2 regions of the Staphylococcus durrellii genome follow, and region 2 is predicted to be linked to the other one. Evidence: predicted binding sites of a transcription regulator. Region 2 holds the regulator's gene; the other holds the start of a gene.

Region 1 (5,807 bases), 880 kb from region 2:
TTTCTATTTGGCTTTCTATCTGCTTTGCCATAAATATGTACGTGCCATTCGGGCGTTGTACTAAATTCAGACTCAAGCAAATCCAAATCTTTTCCTAATAAATTCATCATAATAGTAGGTTTTAAAAGTGTGATACCTTTTGGCAAAACTTGCCCCGTTATAGCTAATATATGGGTATCAAATTGCGAGAAATCACATGCTTCAATTGAATAATGTCCTGAGTTATGAGGACGTGGTGCTATTTCATTTACAAATAAATTGTTCTGTTGATCAACAAAAAACTCAACTGTAAACGTACCTATAAAATGTATTTCGCTTATTATTTTATTAACTTCGTTTCTTGCTTCTTGTTCTTTATCAGAACGTGCGGGTACGACAGTTTTAAATAAAATTTGCTCTCTGTGTTCGTTTTCTTGTAATGGGAAAAAGGTAACACTTTGATTGTCACCAATCGTTACAGTTAAAGATAATTCTTGTTTCAACTGTAAATATTGTTCCGCAACACATTCTTGTTGTGATATAAGCTGTCGTGCTTCATCTAAGTAAGACTTATCTTTTACTAATATTTGACCCTTACCATCGTAACCACCAAATCTTGTTTTAAGAATAAATGGATAACCAAGCGTTTCAATTGCATGATCAAGTTCGTCTGTAGAAGATACACGTAAAAAAGGAACGATTTGTGTATTTGCTTGTTGCAATGTTTGTTTTTCAGTCAAACGGTCTTGCAACAACTCAATCGCTTCATATCCTTGAGGTATATTATATTTTGTGACAAGCTCTCTTAATTGAGGTGCAGAAATGTTCTCAAATTCATATGTAATGACGTCAGATCGTCGACCTAGTTCGTTTAACGCCTCAACATCGTTATAATCAGCATTAATAAAATCGTGCGCTACATACTGGCATGGACAGGATTTATCCGGATCTAAGACAATAACCCTAAATCCCATTTTTTGTGCTGATTGTGCCATCATTTTACCTAATTGGCCGCCTCCTATAATACCTATCGTTGAACCGAAATGTAAGTTAGTCAAGTTCACGCTGCATTTCCCCCACTTTCTCTACAAGAGATTGGTTATAGTTGTCCAAGTTTTGCTTAATTTTTTTATCATTGATACTAAGAATTCGAGCAGCTAATATACCTGCATTTTTTGCGCCTGCTTTTCCAATAGCCGTAGTTGCTACAGGGATACCACCCGGCATTTGTACTATAGACAATAATGAATCTAATCCTTTTAAACTTTTAGATTCTATAGGAACGCCTATCACTGGTAATGTTGTCATTGAAGCAACCATCCCTGGTAGATGAGCTGCACCTCCAGCACCAGCAATAATAACGTCATAATTATTATTACGTGCATTATTAGCGAAATCATACATTAACTTTGGCGTACGATGTGCCGAAACAACCTTTTTATCGTACGGTATTTCTAGAGTATCAAGCATATTGCAACTTTCTTGCATAATATCCCAGTCAGATGAACTACCCATAATTACTGCCACTTTCAAACTGAACACCCTTTCAAAAATTTGAAATATTAGTACTTGTAGATGTATATTACAGATATAGCATAACAACAAAATAATGTATTTTCAATCAAAAATCGAACTTTAACCTAAATTTTGAGTTGAATTTACGTTTTTTGCTTAATATTAATACATTTTTATGTTATAAAGTTAAGGTAAAGTTTGTTATTCGAAGGAGGAATTATATAATGGTTGCCAAAATTTTAGATGGTAAGCAAATTGCGAAAGACTATAGACAGAAGTTAAAAGAACAAGTTGAATCATTGAAAGAACAAGGTTATACTCCCAAATTATCTGTAATTTTAGTAGGTAATGATGGAGCAAGCCAAAGTTACGTTAATTCCAAGAAGAAGGCCGCGGAAAAACTTGGTATGATTTCAGAAATCGTTCACTTAGATGAATCAACTTCTGAAGAAGAAGTTTTAAACGAACTGAAACGTTTAAATGAAGATGATAGCGTAAGTGGCATCTTAGTCCAAGTTCCTTTACCAAAACAAGTTAGTGAACAAAAAATAATAGAGTCAATTAATCCAGAAAAAGATGTTGATGGTTTCCATCCAACAAATATTGGTAAACTATATATTGATGAACAAACTTTTGTACCATGTACGCCATTAGGTATTATGGAATTATTAAGTCATGCCGACATTGAAATTGAAGGTAAGGAAGCAGTTATCATCGGCCGTAGTCACATAGTTGGTCAACCTGTTTACAAACTATTACTACAAAAAAATGCTACAGTAACAATAATGCATTCAAAAACTAAAGATATGAATAGCCATCTTAAAAATGCTGATATTATCGTAAGTGCTGTAGGACGACCAGGTATCGTATCAAAAGATGATGTTAAAGAAGGTGCCGTAGTAATTGATGTAGGTAATACACCTGACGAAAATGGTAAATTAAAGGGCGACGTAGATTACGAGGACGTCAAAGAAATAGCTGGTGCTATTACACCCGTACCAGGTGGCGTTGGCCCTATGACAATTACAATGGTATTAAATAACACATTATTGGCAGAAAAAATGCGTAGAGGAATTAAATAATTCAACTCTTTCTATTAGAACAAAGTGTTAGTAGCATTAATGTCATTGACTCATAAATAATCGTCAGGTGCTATCTTATATGGATAGCACCTGACGTTTTCTTTGTTTTTATGAAATTTGGTATTTAGTTAAATTACTATTTTACTTATGATTCATCTCATTAAGACACAATCCATTTCATGCTTGATGCTTGGCTTTATTTATTGCTTAAACGGATATTCAAGTGAACCCCAGATAGCTCTTCGTATAGAAATACCTTGGCAATTAAGATTAGTAACTTTTATTAAATCGTACATGTTTTAAAGGAAAAACGGTGGCACTCGTATATAAACTTAAACTTCGTATTCATTTTGACACATACAGGGTAAAGCTATCACCTAGGAAAACGTTCAAACTTGAAATCATTTAAGGGCTATTAATCTAGGATTAATGTTTAGACTCTAATTCATTAAAATTTATTGATCCTATCATTTTTATTAAAATTAATTGCCTGCATTTACTTGTTTCAAAGAAAAAAATGAATTTTAGCCGTTTGAAATGATTTTAGGACCATAGTACGATGTATATATTCAAATTATAAGGTATAGTTAATCTAAACATAAGGTCAGTTTTCATACGGAGGTAAACGTCATGAATAAATTATTACAATCACTATCAGCTTTAGGAGTATCAGCTACATTAGTAACGCCTAATTTAAATGCAGAAGCTACTGATAATTCAATACCTGAAATAAAGGGTGCCAAAGATACTATAGTAAAAAAAGGTATTGACTATAACTTATTAAATGGAGTTCATGCATTTGATAAAGAAGATGGCGACCTAACAGATAAAATTAAAGTCAATGGACATATCGATACAAATACAAAAGGCAAATATAAAATAGAATATAAAGTTCAAGACTCAGATGGAGCAGTAGAAAAATCTGTACGTTATATTGAAGTTAAATAATATACATAATGTTTAATAAACGTTTTAAATGATAACGTTTATCACTGCCTTAAGCGTATTTGTCACTTTTCTTTCAATTTTGACGTTTTTCACAAAATGTACACATAATTTTAACAAATCTTTCATCCCCCACCAGACGTTGATTCTGTTGGGGTTGTTTTAATTTTACAATATTTTTTTTGCTTGAAACACTTGTAAATATTGCGGAATATCTTAAAATTGATGGTAAGCCCTACAATTGTAGTATTAGGAGGTCAAAAAAAGTGTCAAAATTTAAGTCTTTGCTTCTACTGTTTGGCTCACTAATTTTACTTAGTGGTTGTTCTAATGTAGAAGTCTTAAACCCAAAAGGGCCAATGGCAAGTGACTCGAAGTTTTTGATTATTTATTCAATCATCTTCATGCTTGTTATTGTAGCTGTTGTACTTATCATGTTCGCTTTATTCTTAATCAAATATAGATTAGGTAATAATAAAGAATCTGGTAAGATGCATCACAATTCATTAATCGAAGCAATTTGGTTTATTGTTCCAATTATAATTGTTGTTGCTTTAGCAATCCCTACGGTCAAATCATTGTATCAATATGAAAAACCACCAGAGAAAAAGGATGATCCGCTTGTAGTTTATGCAACAAGTGCTGGTTATAAATGGTTCTTTAGTTATCCAGATCAAAAAATAGAAACTGTAAACCATTTAACTATCCCTAAAAATCGTCCTGTAGTATTCAAACTTCAATCAATGGATATGATGACAAGTTTCTGGATTCCACAACTTGGTGGTCAAAAATACGCTATGACAGGTATGACTATGGATTGGACGTTAACATCGGACAAAACTGGAACGTTTAGAGGTCGTAACTCAAACTTCAATGGTGAAGGATTTGCTAGACAAACATTCAATGTAAATTCTGTTAGCCAAAGTAAGTTTAATGACTGGGTTAAAGATGCTAAGAAGAAAAAAGTATTAGATCAAGATACTTTCGATAAGCAACTTTTACCTACGACTGAAAATAAAAATCTAACTTTCAGTGGTACTCACATGGCATTTGTTGACCCGGCTGCTGATCCTGAGTATGTATTTTATGCTTACAAACGCTATAACTACGTACAAAAAGACCCTAACTTTAATAGTGAAAAACAAATTAAAGAAGATGTCTTAAGCAAACCGGACAAACCAAAACGTAAGCCACAAGTTACAAATGCTAACTATGAACGTCACGGAATGAAGAAAATGATTTTAAGCAACAAACAACCATATAATAGTGAGTTCAAAGGTGAAGAATCTCATAATATGGATGAAATGGAAAAAATCTCTGAAGGATCTAAAGATAAAAAAACATCTGAAGTAGAGAAAAAAGACCATGAACATGGAGGTGGACATTAATGAATTTTCCATGGGATCAATTACTCGTTCACGGTAACTGGATGATTACAATGGCACAAATCGGTGCCCCATTCATGATTATCGGTTTGATCGCAGTAATTACGTACTTTAAATTATGGAAATATCTATACAGAGAATGGTTCACATCTATTGACCATAAAAAAATCGGCGCTATGTATATCATTTGTGCTGTACTAATGTTTGTACGTGGTGGTATTGATGCACTATTAATACGTACTCAATTAACTTTGCCAGACAATAAGTTTTTAGAGTCTAACCACTACAACGAAATCTTTAGTACACACGGTGTTATCATGATTATCTTTATGGCTATGCCATTTATTTTCGGATTATGGAACGTTGTAGTGCCATTACAAATTGGTGCTCGAGACGTTGCCTTCCCTGTACTAAACAACGTAAGTTTCTGGATGTTCTTCGTAGGAATGTTACTATTCAACTTATCATTTATCGTTGGTGGTTCTCCTGCAGCAGGTTGGACAAACTATGCACCGCTTGCTGGCGAGTTCAGTCCAGGACCAGGTGTTAACTACTATCTAATAGCGATTCAGATATCTGGTATCGGTACGCTAATGACGGGGATTAACTTCTTCGTTACTATACTTAGATGTAAAACACCTACTATGAAATTCATGGAAATGCCTATGTTTACTGTGACAACTTTTATCACAGCTTTAATCGTTATTTTGGCATTCCCGGTACTAACAGTTGCATTAGCACTATTTACAACTGATAGAATCTTTGACACTGCATTCTTCTCAGTTGCAAATGGCGGTATGCCGATGCTATGGGCAAACTTCTTCTGGGTATGGGGGCACCCTGAGGTTTATATCGTTATCTTGCCAGCATTTGGTGTTTATTCCGAAATTATACCGACGTT
Region 2 (5,807 bases):
GTTTAAAATCTACAGAGATGTCTGGTAAATCGTCGGATTTACTTAATTTATAAGCTTTATTGACCACGGAAGAATTATAAAACATTGAATTTAAATCTTCTATATAAGTTCTTTTTAACATGCCACTCAAGGCCATATTATATATACAAACTAATATTAGTAACATAATACCTAAACCAGTATTTAATAAAGTAATAATTATAGCTATTAAAGGCAAGTATGTAGAAAACATGTAAAAATAGTTACGTTTTATTGGCTGAAGCTGATCTGGAAAAATTGGATAAATTGTTTTACCAATTTTAGCTAAATGATAAGCAACAAAATTTCGTACACCATCATTTTCATTAAACACTTGAAATAATTTTTCGTTATTAATTTTTTTCATGTGTCTTAGTGCAGATACTAATCGCATTTCACCAATTGCTGTAAAGTTAAAATTCATAATACTAAACAATTGTGGCATATCTAAATCGTTCCAAGTTTTATCATCAATCAATAAGTTTGTATCATAATTGTCTTTGTAAAGTTCATATTGATAATCATGTCGGCTATTGGGTCTGATAAACTTTTCTAACGGTTTGATGTTGTCCCATAATGTGGGTAATTCATTTTTAAGTTTAATGCTATTAACAATTTCAGTAATTATAACTAATAAAATACTAGCTACTATTAACGCGAGTATAAGCCAAAGAATAGTTGGCATGGTGTAACTGCTCCTTTTTTATGTCTAGTCTATAGGTTAATTGTGTCATTGATTATATTTTGACGCAAGGTTATAGGAAATTTATAATAATATGAATGTCAATAGGGAACGTGCGTACTTATTAACAATTAGTGCATAAACTGTGGATAAGTGATGGGAAAAGCTGTGGATTAGGGGGAATAATGAAAAATGTAGCAAATATATAGTGACATATTAATTGTGGATAACTAGGATAACTTTGTGGATAGCCTTTATTAACGTAGTTAAGATGTGAATAAAAAAGTTGATAAAAAAATAGAGAAAATGAGGTGACTCATTTTCTCTATTTTTTATAAAGTGACTTATATGTTAAGATTCCTGTAAATTTTCCCATTTATTCATAGCATGTTCTAATTTGTGTTCGGTCTCTTCTTTTTCGAGCGCAAGTTCATTTGATTTTGATGGGTTGTTGTATATTTCTGGTGTTAGTAACTGTTCCTCAATTTCAGCGATTTTATTTTCGTAAGTTTCAATATCGCTCTCATATTGTGCTATTTTACGCTCTCGTTGTCGTTGTTCTTTTTTCTGTTCTTTTTGGGAGAGGTAAGAATTAGTATTACTGTTTGCTTCAAACGCTTGGTTACTTGTATGTTCAAGGTTTGTTTGTTGGGCAGCTAGTGCATGTTTTTCAGCGATTTTATCTAAGTAATACTGATAGTCTCCGATATATAAAGTGCCACCTGCACTATCTAGATCAAATATTTTATTAGCTAATTGAGTAATAAAGTAACGATCATGTGAGACGAAAATAATTGTACCATCAAAATCTTGTAAGGCTTGTTCTAACATTTCTTTCGAATCAATATCTAGGTGGTTAGTAGGTTCATCTAGGATTAAAACGTTATTGCGCTCTAACATTAATAACGCAAGTTGAAGCCTTGCTTTTTCGCCACCTGATAAATCGTTAATCATTTTCTTAACGTCTTCTTGTACAAATAAGAAGCGGCCCAGAACGGCCCTAATGTCTTTCTCGTTCATAGTAGGATATTGATCCCATACATAATCGAGAATCATTTTAGTAGATTTAAATTCGGCTTGCTTTTGATCATAGTAACCAATCTTCAAATTGGCCCCAGTTGTTATTTCTCCGGCTAATGCGTGTTGCTTTTCGGCGATTGTTTTAATAAGAGTTGATTTACCTATACCATTTGGACCAATAATTGCGATATGATCTCCCTTAGTTACTTCTAATGAAATAGGTTCAGTAATAGGTTCTTCATAACCAATTTCCAATTGTTTAATATGAAAAACATCATTACCAGTATTACGCTCAAAGTCAAAAGTGATATTCGCGCTTCGAGCATCAATTAGTGGTTTATCTATAGTTTGCATCTTTTCTAAAGTCTTTCGTCTACTTTTGGCCATACCCGAAGTAGAGGCTCTAGCAATATTTTTATCGACAAATGTTTCAAGTTTTTTAATCTCTGCTTTTTGTTTTTCGTATTCTTGCATTCGTTTTGCATAATATTTGTCACGTTGTTCGATAAATTGTGCATAGTTTCCTTGGTAATGTTGGACATCACCTAAAGCCACATCATAAATTTGATTAACAATTTTATCTAGAAAGTATCTGTCGTGACTGATAATAACAATAGCACCTTTAAAGTAGTTTAAATAACCCTCTAACCATTCTGTTGTTTCCATATCGAGATGGTTAGTAGGCTCATCTAATAGCAGTAAATCAGGTTCACTTAATAACATTTGAGCTAATGATAAACGCGTCTTTTGGCCACCACTAAAATCATTTATTGGACGGTCAAAATCTGCTTCATCAAAGTTCAAGCCATGTAATACAGTTTTAATTTTACTTTCGTATTGATAGCCCTCTAATTGTTCAAATTGATTTGATAGGCTTTCGTATTTTTCAAGATGCACTTTATATTTGTCACTATCAAAGTCATCTGCATGTTGCGCTAACCAATCAGTTTCTTGGTTCATTTGTTGGCCTAATTTTTTAATATGCTCAAAAGGTTTGGACATTTCTTGAATTACAGTAGAAGTTGTATTCAAGGTCATTTGCTGTGTTAAGTAACCTAACTTTAAATTTTTAATTTTTGAGATATGCCCGCCGTCATACCCCTCTACACCTGCAATGATTTTCATTAATGTAGATTTTCCGGCGCCATTTCTACCTACAATACCGATTCGCTCGCCAGTCTTAATTTCTACATTAACATCATTAAAAATATCTTCACCATCGAAAGATTTCGATATATCGTTTAGTTGTAATAATATCATGTTTTGTGCACCTCACTAATATGTCTATTTTACCTTATATAAGTGTTAGATAAAACTACGATTGTTTATTTTTATATTTTATTAATGTATAATATTATAGTAATTGCTTCCATTCATAGCTTTGTATATTTTCGTAATAATAGGGGGACTTAATTTTGGCGCATCAAAGTGATAAAATTCCTCGTGCTACATTAAAGCGTTTACCTTTATATTATAGATTTGTGAATACTTTAAAATCAAAAGGCATAGACAGAGTGAATTCTAAAACGATTAGCGAAGGACTAAATATAGATTCTGCAACTATTCGTCGAGATTTTTCATATTTTGGAGAACTAGGTAAAAAAGGATACGGATATAATATAGAAAGTCTGTTGAACTTTTTTAAACACGAAATAAATGAAAATAATGAAATTAAGATTGCCATTGTGGGCGTTGGTAATTTAGGTAAGGCATTGTTGAATTTTAATTTTTCTATTCACGATGAAATGACAATTACTGAGGCTTTTGATATTCGAGAGGATATTATAGGTGCTAAAGTTGGAAATGTTACGGTAAAACATTATAACGATATAGAAAACATTTTAAAAAAAGAAGAAATCGATGTCGTTATTCTTACAACTACTGAAAATGCGGCGCAACAAGTAACAGATCAACTCGTGCAATCTGGCGTAAAAGGTATTTTGAATTTTACACCAACTAGAGTTAATACCCCTTCAGATGTTCAAATACATCATATAGACTTAGGTATTGAATTACAATCATTACTATTTTTTATGCGTAATTATGGAGATAAATAAATTAAATATATTGAAGCTATCTTATGAGATTTTGTCTTTTAGACATTAAAAAAGGTAGCTTTTTTATTTGGTAATGATTTATCAATAATTTTTTCAACCTAATTTACCCATTCTAAAAAATTGATTACAATACTATTACAATTAAACAAATAGTCTTGAAAAGTACGATCAAATCTAATATTATTATTCTTATTAATTTAATCGGAAAAGAGGGATTTATTTGGTGTGGTTAGTATTTAGTGGTCTCATCGTAGGGGCTTTATTAGGCTTCGTTATGCAACGCACACGGTTTTGTTTAGCAGGTGGTTTCCGAGATATGTATATTCAAAAGAGTAATAAAATGTTTTATGCCTTATTAATAGCCATATCCATACAAAGTATTGGACTACTTATTTTGACTTCTACAGGCATCGTTAAAGTACCAACAGAATCATACCCTATAATAGGGACGGTTATTGGATCATTTATTTTTGGAGTTGGAATGATTTTATCTGGTGGATGTGCTACTGGTACATGGTATCGTGCCGGAGAAGGTTTAATAGGTAGTTGGATAGCTTTAGCTTTATATGCGTTCACTTCAGCAGTTACTAAATTTGGTTTATTACTACCTATATTGAATAAAATTAACAAACCAACAAATGTTAATGCTAGCATGTCACAAACAACCGGTATTCCAATGTGGGTTTGGGTTTTATTATTAGTTATTATTACACTGTTTTTCGTAGTGAAAACTTTACGTAAGCCAAAAGTTGCTGTGCCAACATTAAAACGTAAATTTACAGGTGTACGCTATTATTTATTTGAGAAGAAATATCATCCTTTCGTAGCAGCCATTTTAGTAGGTATTATTGCGTTGTTGGCTTGGCCAGTAAGTGAAACTACAGGTAGAATGGATGGACTTGGTATTACGACTCCTTCAGCTAATTTAGTACAATTTTTAGTCAGTGGAGATGTTAAATTATTAGACTGGGGCGTATTTTTAGTTTTAGGTATATTCCTTGGTTCATATATAGCAGCAAAAGGTGCAAGAGAATTTAAATGGAGATTACCGGACAAAAAGACAATTAGAAATAGTGTATTTGGAGGTACGTTCATGGGATTTGGTGCATCTGTAGCAGGAGGTTGTTCAATTGGTAATGGTTTAGTATCAACTGCGACAATGTCTTGGCAAGGATGGATAGCTCTAGCTTCAATGATTCTAGGTGCATGGTTTATGAGTTATTTTATCTTTATTAGGCCTATGAAAAAAGCTCAAAAGGCACAAGCGACCTCAGCAAAAAGTGCCAATATAAGTGGACAAACGCAAACAACATAATAAGGAGGAAATTAAATTATGGTACATGAATTAGGCACAGTAGGAATGGTTTGTCCGTTCCCATTAATAGAAGCTCAAAAGAAAATGGTAACCTTGGATAACGGAGACGAACTAAAAATTGATTTCGATTGTACTCAAGCAACTGAAGCAATACCAAATTGGGCTGCTGAACAAGGTTATCCAGTAACAAACTATGAACAATTAGATGATGCTTCTTGGACAATCACTATTCAAAAAGCATAAGCAATTGACCTGGTTATTTTTTATAACCAGGTTTTCTTTATATTCATGTGTTATAAGTGTAACCATGATGGTACACTATAAATTAAAAGTGTACATAATTGTCACTAATGTAAATGTAAAATTTTGTATAAATAGTATTCTAATCAGTTAATTATTATGAACAAATGGTTTTTAGACAACACCATTGTCTGATTGAATGATATTATATAACTTTACGGTATCTATATGTCTAATAAATATAAACAAGTCTAATAAAAGTACTATTTAACTTATAAATTTATATGAAGTAATTATTTTATCTTTAAATAACAAATGGCTTTAATGAAATAATAAATGATTTTAGTATGGGACGATTTTCGTTTGAATGATAAAATAAAGATAATTCTGTTTTGAGGAGGCAAACTTACCATGCGTGAGTGGACAAGAGACGAGCGCTATCAACATTTTGAGGAAGTCCCTCAAGATAAGTTAG

What was found. Region 2 encodes Rex, which represses fermentation and respiration genes when NADH is low (regulators of the CRP and FNR family bind a similar motif). Its sites were predicted from a motif close to TTGTGAAATATTTCACAA; they were not measured.
Region 1: the regulator Rex is predicted to act here: its motif matches at 3,602-3,619, upstream of qoxA (cytochrome aa3 quinol oxidase subunit II).

The regions. Positions count from the first base shown of each region.
Region 1 is NZ_JADIIO010000001.1:1,726,450-1,732,256, forward strand. Features, by position in the region: gene purK (5-(carboxyamino)imidazole ribonucleotide synthase) at 1-1,043, opposite strand, end outside; gene purE (5-(carboxyamino)imidazole ribonucleotide mutase) at 1,030-1,512, opposite strand; gene folD (bifunctional methylenetetrahydrofolate dehydrogenase/methenyltetrahydrofolate cyclohydrolase FolD) at 1,719-2,576, shown strand; gene ISP02_RS08310 (immunoglobulin-like domain-containing protein) at 3,207-3,524, shown strand; gene qoxA (cytochrome aa3 quinol oxidase subunit II) at 3,788-4,909, shown strand; gene qoxB (cytochrome aa3 quinol oxidase subunit I) at 4,909-5,807, shown strand, end outside.
Region 2 is NZ_JADIIO010000001.1:841,698-847,504, forward strand. Features, by position in the region: gene ISP02_RS03960 (MutS-related protein) at 1-703, opposite strand, end outside; gene ISP02_RS03965 (ABC-F family ATP-binding cassette domain-containing protein) at 1,052-2,980, opposite strand; gene ISP02_RS03970 (redox-sensing transcriptional repressor Rex) at 3,136-3,777, shown strand; gene ISP02_RS03975 (YeeE/YedE family protein) at 3,998-5,092, shown strand; gene ISP02_RS03980 (sulfurtransferase TusA family protein) at 5,111-5,335, shown strand; gene ISP02_RS03985 (sucrose-6-phosphate hydrolase) at 5,744-5,807, shown strand, end outside.